Linked DNA regions of Granulosicoccus antarcticus IMCC3135. Each later gene encodes a partner of the first gene's protein in a complex. Links are inferred from orthologs where the notes say so. Each region holds a gene or a part of one and is shown on either strand. Other genes may lie near its edges.

Region 1 (5,578 bases):
AATAGGCGTAACGTCAAGGATGCTGCTGATCTTGAAACCGACGTTGTTCAGCGAGCGCACAGCTGAATCACGACCAGGACCAGGGCCCTTGACGTGTACATCGATGTTCTTCAGACCATATTCCTTGGCGGCTTCACCTGCTCGCTCCGCAGCTACCTGGGCAGCAAACGGTGTACTTTTACGCGAACCACGAAAACCTGAACCACCGGCAGTGGCCCACGACAGTGCATTGCCCTGTCGGTCAGTGATCATGACAATCGTATTGTTAAACGATGCATGAATGTGTGCAATACCGTCAGTAACGGTACGGCGAACCTTCTTTTTGGTGCTACTAGCTGCCATAACTTTCTCTATTAACGCTTGAGCGGTCTACGCGGACCTTTACGCGTGCGCGCATTAGTCTTCGTACGTTGACCGCGAAGGGGTAAGCCCCGACGATGGCGAATTCCACGGTAACAACCGAGGTCCATCAGACGCTTTATGTTCATCGAAACATCGCGACGCAGGTCGCCTTCGACTATAAATTTTCCTACTTCGGTACGTAGACTCTCGATCTCGACTTCTGAGAGATTACGAACCTTGGTTTCAGGTGCAACATTTGCAGTACCGCAAATCTGGTACGCGCGTGTACGCCCTATTCCGTATATTGATGTCAATGCGATCCAGGTATGTTTCTGGACCGGAATGTTAATGCCGGCAATACGTGCCATGCTTATCTCCGCCTAAAGTATTTTAACTAACCCTGACGCTGCTTATGCCGGGCGTCAGTATTGCAAATGACGCGAACAACGCCTTTACGTTTGACTACCTTGCAGTTGCGACAGATCTTCTTCACTGATGCTCTGACTTTCATGTATATATCTCCAAAAAAGGGAAAACCGAACGGGCAACGCTAACAGGAACACGCTAACGCTAGCGCGTTCCCTTCGGAACTCCCTTGGTACCTTGCTTCTTCATCAAGCCTTCATACTGATGGCTCATCATGTGCGCTTGCGCCTGGCCTACAAAATCCATTACCACAACAACAATGATCAGCAAGGAGGTGCCACCGAAGTAGAAAGGCACATTCCAGAAGAGGATCAGGAATTCGGGCAATAGACAGACGAGCGTTATGTACAACGCTCCGTAAAAGGTCAAACGAGTTAGAACACCGTCGATGTATCGAGCTGTCTTTTCACCTGGACGGATACCGGGAATAAAAGCACCCGATTTCTTCAGATTATCCGCTGTTTCCTTGGCATTGAAAACCAGTGCCGTGTAAAAAAAGCAGAAAAAGATTATTGCCGATGCGTACAGCAGTATATAGACCGGCTGCCCGGGCTGCAACGTCGATACGATAGTGTTTAGGAACGAATTGGTATTACTTGTTGCAATGTCACCCAGAGTTGCCGGAAACAGAATGATACTGGAGGCGAAAATAGGAGGAATAACTCCTGCCATGTTCAACTTCAGCGGCAAATGGCTAGTCTGAGCAGCATACATCTTGCGACCTTGCTGTCGCTTGGCGTAGTTTACCGTGATTCGACGTTGTCCGCGCTCTACGAATACAACGAAAGCAGTGACAGCCAGAACCATTGCAAACAGCAATATAACGACAAAGTAACCTAACTCACCTGTACGGGCTAATTGCAAGGTGCCGCCTATCGCTGCAGGCAGACCAGCAACAATGCCAGTAAAGATGATGATGGATATACCGTTACCAATACCACGCTCGGTGATCTGCTCACCCAGCCACATCAGGAACATGGTGCCGGTAACCAATGTGATAGCCGCTGTCAGTACGAAACCAGGACCCGTCAGAAATACAACGTTTTGCCCATTGGCTCCCTGACTTTGCAAGGCAATGGCAATACCCACCGCTTGCACTGAGGCCAGTATCAGCGTTCCGTAACGCGTGTACTTGGTGATAATCCGTCGACCACTCTCACCTTCTTTCCTCAGTTGCTCTAACTGAGGAATGACGTGAGTCATCAACTGCATGATGATCGAAGCAGATATATAGGGCATAACACCTAGCGCAAACAATGACATGCGTGACAGTGCACCACCGCCAAACATGTTCAGCATGCCAAGGATGCCGCCGCTCTGCTGGTCAAACAAATCTGCCATGACGCGCGGATCAACACCAGGAATGGTGATGTGCGAACCCGTCCGGAAGATGATCATCGCAAGCAGCACGAACATCAGGCGCGAACGCAGCTCGGCGGAACCGCCGATACCGGATAACGCAGCCTTGTTCTTGTCAGCGGCCATGATCTTAGCTGGCAGCCACTGCAACAAGCTCTGTCACGGATCCACCAGCTGCTTCGATAGCAGCTTTAGCGCCCTTAGTGACGCGGCAGCCCGTTACAGTACAAGAAGTCGTGACGGCTCCAGACAGAATCACTTTTACAGTTTTAGTCTGTAAAGGGACGAGACCTGCAGTGATCAGCGCTTCCACGTTGATAATGCCGCCTTCAATCATGTCAAGTTCGTGTAAACGAACTTCGGCGTAATGCCGAGCCATGCGTGAAGTGAAGCCGAATTTCGGCAAACGACGTTGGATAGGCATCTGCCCACCTTCAAAACCTACTTTGTGCCAGCCGCCGGAACGTGACTTCTGTCCTTTGTGACCACGGCCACAGGTCTTGCCTTTTCCACACCCGATGCCGCGACCTACGCGGGTACCGACCTTGCGACTGCCGGCCGCTGGTTTCAGATTATTGAGACTCATGACGTAAGCTCTTGTCTGTCATTTCGTTAGTGGCCCGTAGCTGGTACGGGCCAGGAGAATTGTGCGAAGAACAGCGATTAAGCTGATTCTTCCAGGCGCAACATGTAGTACGCCTTGTTGATCATGCCGCGGTTCTCAGGCGTGTCGATTACTTCGACTGTCTGATGCATACGACGCAGACCCAAGCCACGAACGCAGGCCTGGTGGTTCTTGATGCGACCGTTCATGCTCTTGACCAATGTAACTTTGAGAGTCTTAGTAGTCATTTTACTCTCCCTTGATCTCTGCGACTGTCTTGCCACGCTTTGCGGCTACAGTCTCAGGGCTCTGCATGCTGTTCAGGCCAGCGATAGTGGCGCGCACAACGTTGATTGGGTTGTTAGTGCCGATGATCTTTGCCAGGACGTTGCGTACTCCAACAGCCTCGAAAACAGCGCGCATAGCACCGCCCGCAATGATACCAGTACCTTCAGATGCAGGTTGCATGTAAACACGTGCTGCACCGTGACGACCCTTCAACGGGTACTGAAGTGTTCCATCATTCAGAGAAACAGTCTTCATGTCGCGACGGGCTTTTTCCATAGCCTTCTGGATAGCCAAAGGCACTTCACGCGCCTTGCCATAGCCAAGTCCTACACGACCATTGCCATCACCAACAACTGTCAGTGCTGTAAAACCGAACTGACGTCCGCCTTTAACTACTTTTGCCACGCGGTTGATCGTGACCAGCTTTTCGATGTATCCGTCGCTGCTTTGATTGTAATCGTTCTGTGCCATACTTTTTTACCGAGTCCCGGGGTTTTGGCTGCACAAAGGCAGCCATGCCGCAATCTGCGCCGTAATCAGAATTTCAGACCGTTTTCACGGGCTGCATCGGCCAGCGCTTTCACACGACCGTGGTATTTGAAGCCAGCACGATCGAAAGCAACTTGGCTAACTCCTGCGGCAGTGGCTTTTTCGGCGATGCTTTTACCAACGCTGACAGCAGCATCGACATTACCGCCATTCTTCAAGGAACCACGAAGGTCCTTGCTCACGGACGAAGCTGCAGCCAGTACTCGACTACCATCAGCATCGATCACCTGGGCATAGATATGCCGTGGTGTACGATGAATGGTCAGGCGAGCAACACTGAGTTCGCGGATTTTGGCGCGCGTACGCTTGGCACGACGCAGACGACTAATTTTCTTATCCATTCTCGAATTCTCTTCTGCGCGGCTCTACTTCTTCTTGGCTTCTTTCATGGCGACGTACTCGTCGACATATCGAACACCCTTGCCCTTGTAAGGCTCAGGAGGACGATAACCACGAATGTCAGCAGCTACCTGACCAACAACCTGCTTGTTGATTCCACTGACGATGATTTCGGTTTGACTCGGTGTTTCAATCGTAATGCCGTTCGGCACCTTGTGAACTACCGGATGTGAAAAACCGAGAGTCAGGTTCAGGTTACTACCTTGAGCCTGCGCACGATATCCAACACCACGCAGTTCCAGCTTCTTTTGAAAGCCTGTGTTGACGCCTGTTACCAGGTTGTTCAACAGTGAACGCATTGTGCCTGTCATGGCGACGGACTTCTGGTCCTTGCTAGATGTAGAAACACCTAAAACACCATCTTCGAGAGTTACAGCGACATCTTTGTGCAGAGTAACGGACTCTTGTCCCTTGGGACCCTTGGCACTAACGTCCTGACCACTAATTGTGACTTCGACGCCCTTAGGCACCTCAATCGGTTGTTTTGCTACGCGTGACATTGTTATATTCTCCGGAGCGCCGATTAGCTGACGGTGCAGATGATTTCGCCACCAAAACCCTGGGCGGCGGCTTGTCTACCAGTCATCACACCATGAGAGGTGGAGATAACGGCAATACCTAGCCCACCGAGAACTTCGGGGATTGAGTTGGCACCTTCATACTGTCGTAGACCAGGACGACTGATTCGCTTGATCTTGTCGATGACGGGCTTACCATCAAAATACTTCAATGTAACGGTCAGAGTGGGCTTGCCGTCGACAACTTCAGTGCTGAAGCTTCCAACGTAACCTTCATCTTGCAATACCTGCGCGACACTGGACTTCAGTTTCGCTGCGGGCATGGATACCGATACCTTGCGCGCCTGCTGACCGTTACGAATACGGGTCAGCATGTCGGCTATGGGGTCAGACATACTCATGATTGAATTCTCCTACCAGCTTGCTTTAACAAGACCAGGCACGTCACCGCGCATGGCTGCTTCACGAAGCTTGTTACGGCTAAGGCCAAATTTACGATAGTACCCATGAGGCCTACCTGTGATACGGCAGCGGTTACGCTGACGTGCCGGTGAAGAATCACGCGGCAGTTTTTGCAAAGCGGTAACCGCTTCCATTTTTTCTTCAAAGCTTACTTCTTCTGAAGAGATCGTCTCTTTCAGAACAGTTCGTTTGTCTGCAAACTGTTTTACCAGCTTGGTGCGCTTGTTCTCGCGCGCAATCATTGATTTCTTTGCCATGAGTGTCGCGTTCCTATTGGCGGAAAGGAAAGTTGAATTTCTTCAACAGTGACAAGGCTTCTGCATCAGTCTTCGCAGAGGTAGTGATAGTGATATCCATACCACGCACTGCATCAATCTTGTCGTATTCGATCTCAGGGAAGATGATCTGTTCCTTCACGCCCATGCTGTAGTTGCCACGTCCGTCAAATGACTTGGGGCTGATGCCACGAAAGTCACGAATACGGGGAATGGATACTGCAACAAGACGGTCGAGAAATTCAAACATACGAGCCCGACGCAAAGTCACTTTGGCACCGATAGGATAACCGTCACGAATCTTGAAACCCGCAATTGATTTGCGAGCAACAGTCACGACAGGCTTCTGCCCGCTG
Region 2 (4,594 bases), 4.7 Mb from region 1 along the record:
TGAAGATGACTCCGGCGACGACATCAATAGTTTTCATACTTCAGGAACGGTAGTCTGCGTTGATGCTGACGTAGTCATGCGACAGATCGCAGGTGTAGATACTGGCCGCGGCATCGCCTCGTGCCAGATCAACGATCACATCAATTTCGGCTTTCGCCAAAACCGCAGCACCACGCTCCTCGGTATAGCCTTCGGCAATACCCGCATTGCTGAATGCCACCACATCACCCAGTGATACCGTCACCTTAGAGGCATCCAGAGCGTCGACACCCGCCTTGCCAATGGCCATCAGCAAACGCCCCACATTCGCATCACTGGCAAACATGGCTGTCTTGACCAGAGGAGAGTTGGCAATGGAATAGCCGACCTGCTTGCACTCAACCGTATTCTTGCCGCCTGTCACCTTGACCGTGATGAACTTGGTCGCACCTTCGGCATCACGGATAATGGCCTGCGCCAGATCCATGCAAACCCGGCGCAGCGCGTGCATGAAGTCTGGCCATTGCGCATGTGAGACGTCCAGTGCCTCACCCACACCGGTAGCCACCAGTACGCAGGCATCGTTGGTCGATGTGTCACTGTCGACGGTGATGGCATTGAACGAGACATCAACCGCGTCATGCAAGGCGGTGTTCAGATCAGCAACATCAATAGTGGCATCGGTGAACACATAGCTCAGCATGGTCGCCATATTGGGCTGAATCATGCCAGCGCCTTTGGACATGCCGGTAATGGTCACGCTCTGGCCGTTGATCAAGACCGTTTGCGAGGTGAGCTTGGGTTGTGTGTCAGTCGTCATGATGCCTCGAGAAGCATCGGTCCACTGGGAGATTTCAGATTCAGGTGCACTGGCGATTGTCTGTGCAGCTTTTTCTATGCCATTACGCATGATGGCGTCTGGCAACAGTTGGCCGATAACACCGGTAGAGAACGGCAGTACGGATTCTTCTGGAATTTCGAGTGCCGCGGCCAGGGCCTGACAGTGGCCGCGCGCCATGTCGATACCCGGCTGTCCGGTACCGGCGTTGGCATTACCCGAATTGATCAGCAAGGCTCGCACGTGTCCCTTGTTGGCCAGCAAGTGCTCCTTGCCGATGGTCACGGGTGCTGCGCAGAAGGCGTTTTGCGTGAAGACCGCTGCGGTACGGGCAGTTTCTGCCAGTTGGGCGACCACCATATCGGCAGTACCGCTGGATTTCAGGCCAGCGACCAGAGTAGTAAGGACAGCGCCTCGTACAGGCATTGCAGACGGCAGGTTCAGATTGACAGGCATGTCTATGAAGTTCCAAGAGGTATTCTCGGGCGACATTTAAGCATGCTTTGCAGCAACAGTCTTGTCTGATGGATACTGGTAGATCAACCTCGTGATCAACGTGCCGTTATTTGGCGGATTGCGAGCCTCTACAGGCCCGCAATCCGCCCATCATCAAGCTAGCTTGCCGTGGCAGTTCTTGTATTTCTTGCCAGAACCGCACGGGCACGGCTCGTTACGTCCAACCTTCGGCTCATCTCGACGAACAGGTTGTGCCGGTACTGCCTCATCTTCTTCAGCAGCGTCGACGGCCGCATCCCGCGCTGCGGCCGCAGCAGCGATTGCCGCAGCTTCTGCCTCACCGGACAGTGCACTGGCAACTTCCCGGTGCTCATAACTGACCTGGGTTGACTGGGCAGGCGCCTGACGGGCCTCCTCGGCCTGTGCCTGAGCTTCTTCGACTTGCTCAGGGTTGCGTACCTGCACCTTGCTGAGCACGGTCACCACCTGAGCCTTGTATTCGCCCAGCATGGTGGTGAACAGCTCGAACGCTTCACGCTTGTATTCCTGCTTCGGGTTTTTCTGTGCGTAACCGCGCAAGCCGACGCTCTGACGCAGGTAATCCATACCGGCCAGATGTTCTTTCCAGCTGTCATCCAGAGCCTGCAAAGAGACATATCGTTCAAAGTTGCGCAGACCTTCAGCCCCGGCAGTCGACTCCTTGTTGTCGTAGTCTTCTACCAATCCTGCCATGATACGAACCGTGATGTCCTCATCTGGCAAATTAGGCTCTTCCACCAGCCAGGCTTTCACATCAAAGTCCTGATTGGTCATGCTCTTGAGCTCAGCTTGCAGACCGTCCAGATCCCAGACCTCTTCCAGCGAGTTGGGTGGAATATAGCGTGTGATGATGTCAGGAACAATTTCCTCACGCAGCTCATCAATCAGATCACGCATGTTCTCGGTTTCCATGAGCTCATTGCGCTGCTCATAAACCACTTTACGTTGATCGTTGGCCACATCATCGTATTCGAGCAAGTTCTTGCGCATATCGAAGTTATGCCCTTCAACCTTGCGCTGAGCATTCTCGATCGCCTTGGTGACCCAGGGATGCTCGATGGCCTCACCCTCTTCCATACCCAGTTTCTGCATCAGGTTACTGACGCGCTCACTGGCGAAGATGCGCATCAGGCTATCTTCCAGCGACAGATAGAAACGAGTGGAACCCGGATCGCCCTGACGGCCTGATCGACCACGTAACTGATTATCGATACGACGCGATTCGTGCCGCTCTGTACCAATGATATGCAGCCCGCCAGATGTCAGGACCTCATCGTGCCGTTTTTGCCATTCACCCTTGATCGATGAAGAGCTCTCTGCGGCAGTCGCTGCATCACCGGCCGCGGTAATCAGTGCCGACAATTCAGCTTCCAGACTGCCACCCAGCACGATGTCAGTACCACGACCTGCCATGTTGGTAGCGATGGTCACAGCACCGGGTCGTCCCGCATTTTCAATGATGTTGGCTTCACGTTCGTGCTGCTTGGCATTCAGCACTTCATGCTTGATGTCTTTCTGCTTGAGCAAACCGGACAGATATTCAGACGTTTCGATGGAGGTAGTACCCACCAGTACCGGCTGCTGCCGCTTGGCGCAATCTTCGATATCTTCGATAATGGCGTCGTACTTTTCACGTTGAGTCAGGAAGACAAGGTCAGCCTTGTCGTTACGCACCATGGGACGGTGAGTAGGTATGACGACAACCTCCAGACCGTAGATGGACTGGAATTCAAACGCTTCTGTATCAGCCGTACCGGTCATGCCAGCCAGCTTCTCGTACAGACGGAAATAATTCTGGAAAGTAATGGATGCCAGCGTTTGATTTTCGCGCTGTATCGTCACTTTCTCCTTGGATTCAATGGCCTGGTGCAGACCTTCCGACCAACGACGTCCGGGCATCGTACGACCGGTGAACTCGTCAACGATGACGATCTGGTCGTTACTGACAATATAGTCAATGTCCTTCCGGTAAATGGAGTGCGCTCGCAGGGCCGCATTCAGATGGTGCAGAACCGCGATATTGGTGGAGTCGTACAGACTGCTGTTCTCGGCCAGAATTTCCTGTTCTGTCAGGATCTCTTCGACTCGCTCCATGCCTGATTCGGTCAGGTGAACCTGCTTGCCTTTTTCATCGACAGAATAGTCACCCTCACTTTCCTCATCGGCTGCACGTACCAGAATGGGCACCACTGCATCCAGCTTGTCGTAGAGCGCGCTATCGCCGTCTGCAGGACCCGAGATGATCAGCGGTGTACGTGCCTCATCGATAAGAATGGAATCCACTTCATCGATGATGGCGTAGTTGAGACCGCGCTGTACACGCTGATCGGGGCTATGCGCCATGTTGTCGCGCAGGTAGTCAAAACCGAATTCGTTGTTAGTGCCGTAAGTGATGTCACAGGCATAGGCGGCTCGCCGCGCATCAGTGGCCAGACCACCAACGATGATGCCAACGCTCAGGCCCAGAAAGCCATATAGCTTGGTCATCCACTCGGCATCACGTTGCGCCAGGTAGTCGTTGACGGTGATGACATGAACGCCCTTGCCTGCCAGTGCATTCAGATAAACCGCCGAGGTGGCTACCAGCGTCTTGCCTTCACCGGTTCGCATCTCGGCGATCTTGTTGTTGTTGAGAACCATGCCACCAATAAGCTGAACATCGAAATGGCGCATGCCCAGAGCACGCTTGCCCGCTTCCCGAGCGACCGCAAAGGCCTCAGGCAGCAAGGACTCCAGAGTGGCGCCTGCGGCGATCCTCTCTCTGAATTCGACAGTCTTGGCGGCCAGATCTTCATCGGTCAGAGACTGCATACCAGCCTCATGAGCGTTGATCGCATCGACGTTCTTCGTGAGACGCTTAACGGTGCGATCGTTACTGCTGCCGACGATTTTCTTGACCAGATTAGCTAACATGAATACGGACCTTGATGGCAGCCTGTGGCTGCGGTTGTGCATCTGCGCTGGGTGCGGATGCTAAATACACGTCATGCCACCTGCGGCATGACTCCTTATTATGGCACTTAGGACTCACGAAACAATTAATTATCATTTTCAGTCGTCTCTGCATTCCGTGCAGCTCGCCATTTTCAGCGAATGTATAGCTGTGGATCAACAGTAAGACCGTTGTGCCTGACCTCCACATGTACGTGCGTTCCGGTCGATCGACCGGTTGAGCCCATGGTTGCAATGGACTGACCCTTCTTCACCAGACCTCCCAGCGGCACCAGCAACTGGCTATTGTGGGCGTACCGTGTCCGGAACCCATCAGCGTGTTCTAACTCC

The links. Proteins that work in one complex are often made in the same cells at the same time.
Region 2: the proteins of secY (region 1) and secA are in contact, whole or in part, in a crystal structure (PDB 3DIN), measured with the Thermotoga maritima proteins. The link is inferred for Granulosicoccus antarcticus IMCC3135 from one-to-one orthologs. Residues at the interface, in WP_004081795.1 of Thermotoga maritima: Glu108, Gly109, Glu110, Glu111, Ala236, Glu237, Arg238, Arg239, Ile240, Thr241, Ile242, Gln243, Tyr244, Ala245, Arg246, Arg247, Val248, Thr249, Gly250, Arg251, Arg252, Val253, Tyr254, Gly256, Ala257, Ser258, Thr259, Tyr260, Leu261, Pro262; in WP_004082002.1 of Thermotoga maritima: Glu261, Ala262, Arg263, Lys300, Ala301, Arg302, Thr303, Ile304, Ile305, Leu323, Tyr324, Asp325, Pro326, Val329, Ser330, Tyr333, Ile336, Lys340, Phe345, Val349, Glu363, Phe364, Tyr374, Ser375, Gly376, Gly377, Glu393, Ile395, Thr482, Ser483.

The regions. Positions count from the first base shown.
Region 1 is NZ_CP018632.1:1,997,276-2,002,853, reverse strand. Bases 84-2,958 are described here. They hold secY (preprotein translocase subunit SecY), read right to left. Parts: upstream 2,254-2,958; coding sequence 913-2,253; downstream 84-912. Other genes in these bases: rpmD (50S ribosomal protein L30), read right to left, coding at 2,791-2,958; rplO (50S ribosomal protein L15), read right to left, coding at 2,258-2,713; rpmJ (50S ribosomal protein L36), read right to left, coding at 737-853; rpsM (30S ribosomal protein S13), read right to left, coding at 354-710; rpsK (30S ribosomal protein S11), read right to left, coding at 84-342. Also shown: more of rpsK, read right to left, coding at 1-83; more of rpmD, read right to left, coding at 2,959-2,979; rpsE (30S ribosomal protein S5), read right to left, coding at 2,981-3,490; rplR (50S ribosomal protein L18), read right to left, coding at 3,556-3,909; rplF (50S ribosomal protein L6), read right to left, coding at 3,934-4,467; rpsH (30S ribosomal protein S8), read right to left, coding at 4,491-4,886; rpsN (30S ribosomal protein S14), read right to left, coding at 4,899-5,204; rplE (50S ribosomal protein L5), read right to left, coding at 5,218-5,578. UniProt on the Escherichia coli protein: The central subunit of the protein translocation channel SecYEG. Consists of two halves formed by TMs 1-5 and 6-10.
Region 2 is NZ_CP018632.1:6,655,531-6,660,124, forward strand. The notes cover bases 1,227-4,594. They hold secA (preprotein translocase subunit SecA), read right to left. Parts: upstream 4,226-4,594; coding sequence 1,427-4,225; downstream 1,227-1,426. Other genes in these bases: argJ (bifunctional glutamate N-acetyltransferase/amino-acid acetyltransferase ArgJ), read right to left, coding at 1,227-1,273; IMCC3135_RS28800 (M23 family metallopeptidase), read right to left, coding at 4,399-4,594. Also shown: 8-oxo-dGTP diphosphatase MutT, read right to left, coding at 1-37; more of argJ, read right to left, coding at 41-1,226. UniProt on the Escherichia coli protein: Required for protein export, interacts with the SecYEG preprotein conducting channel.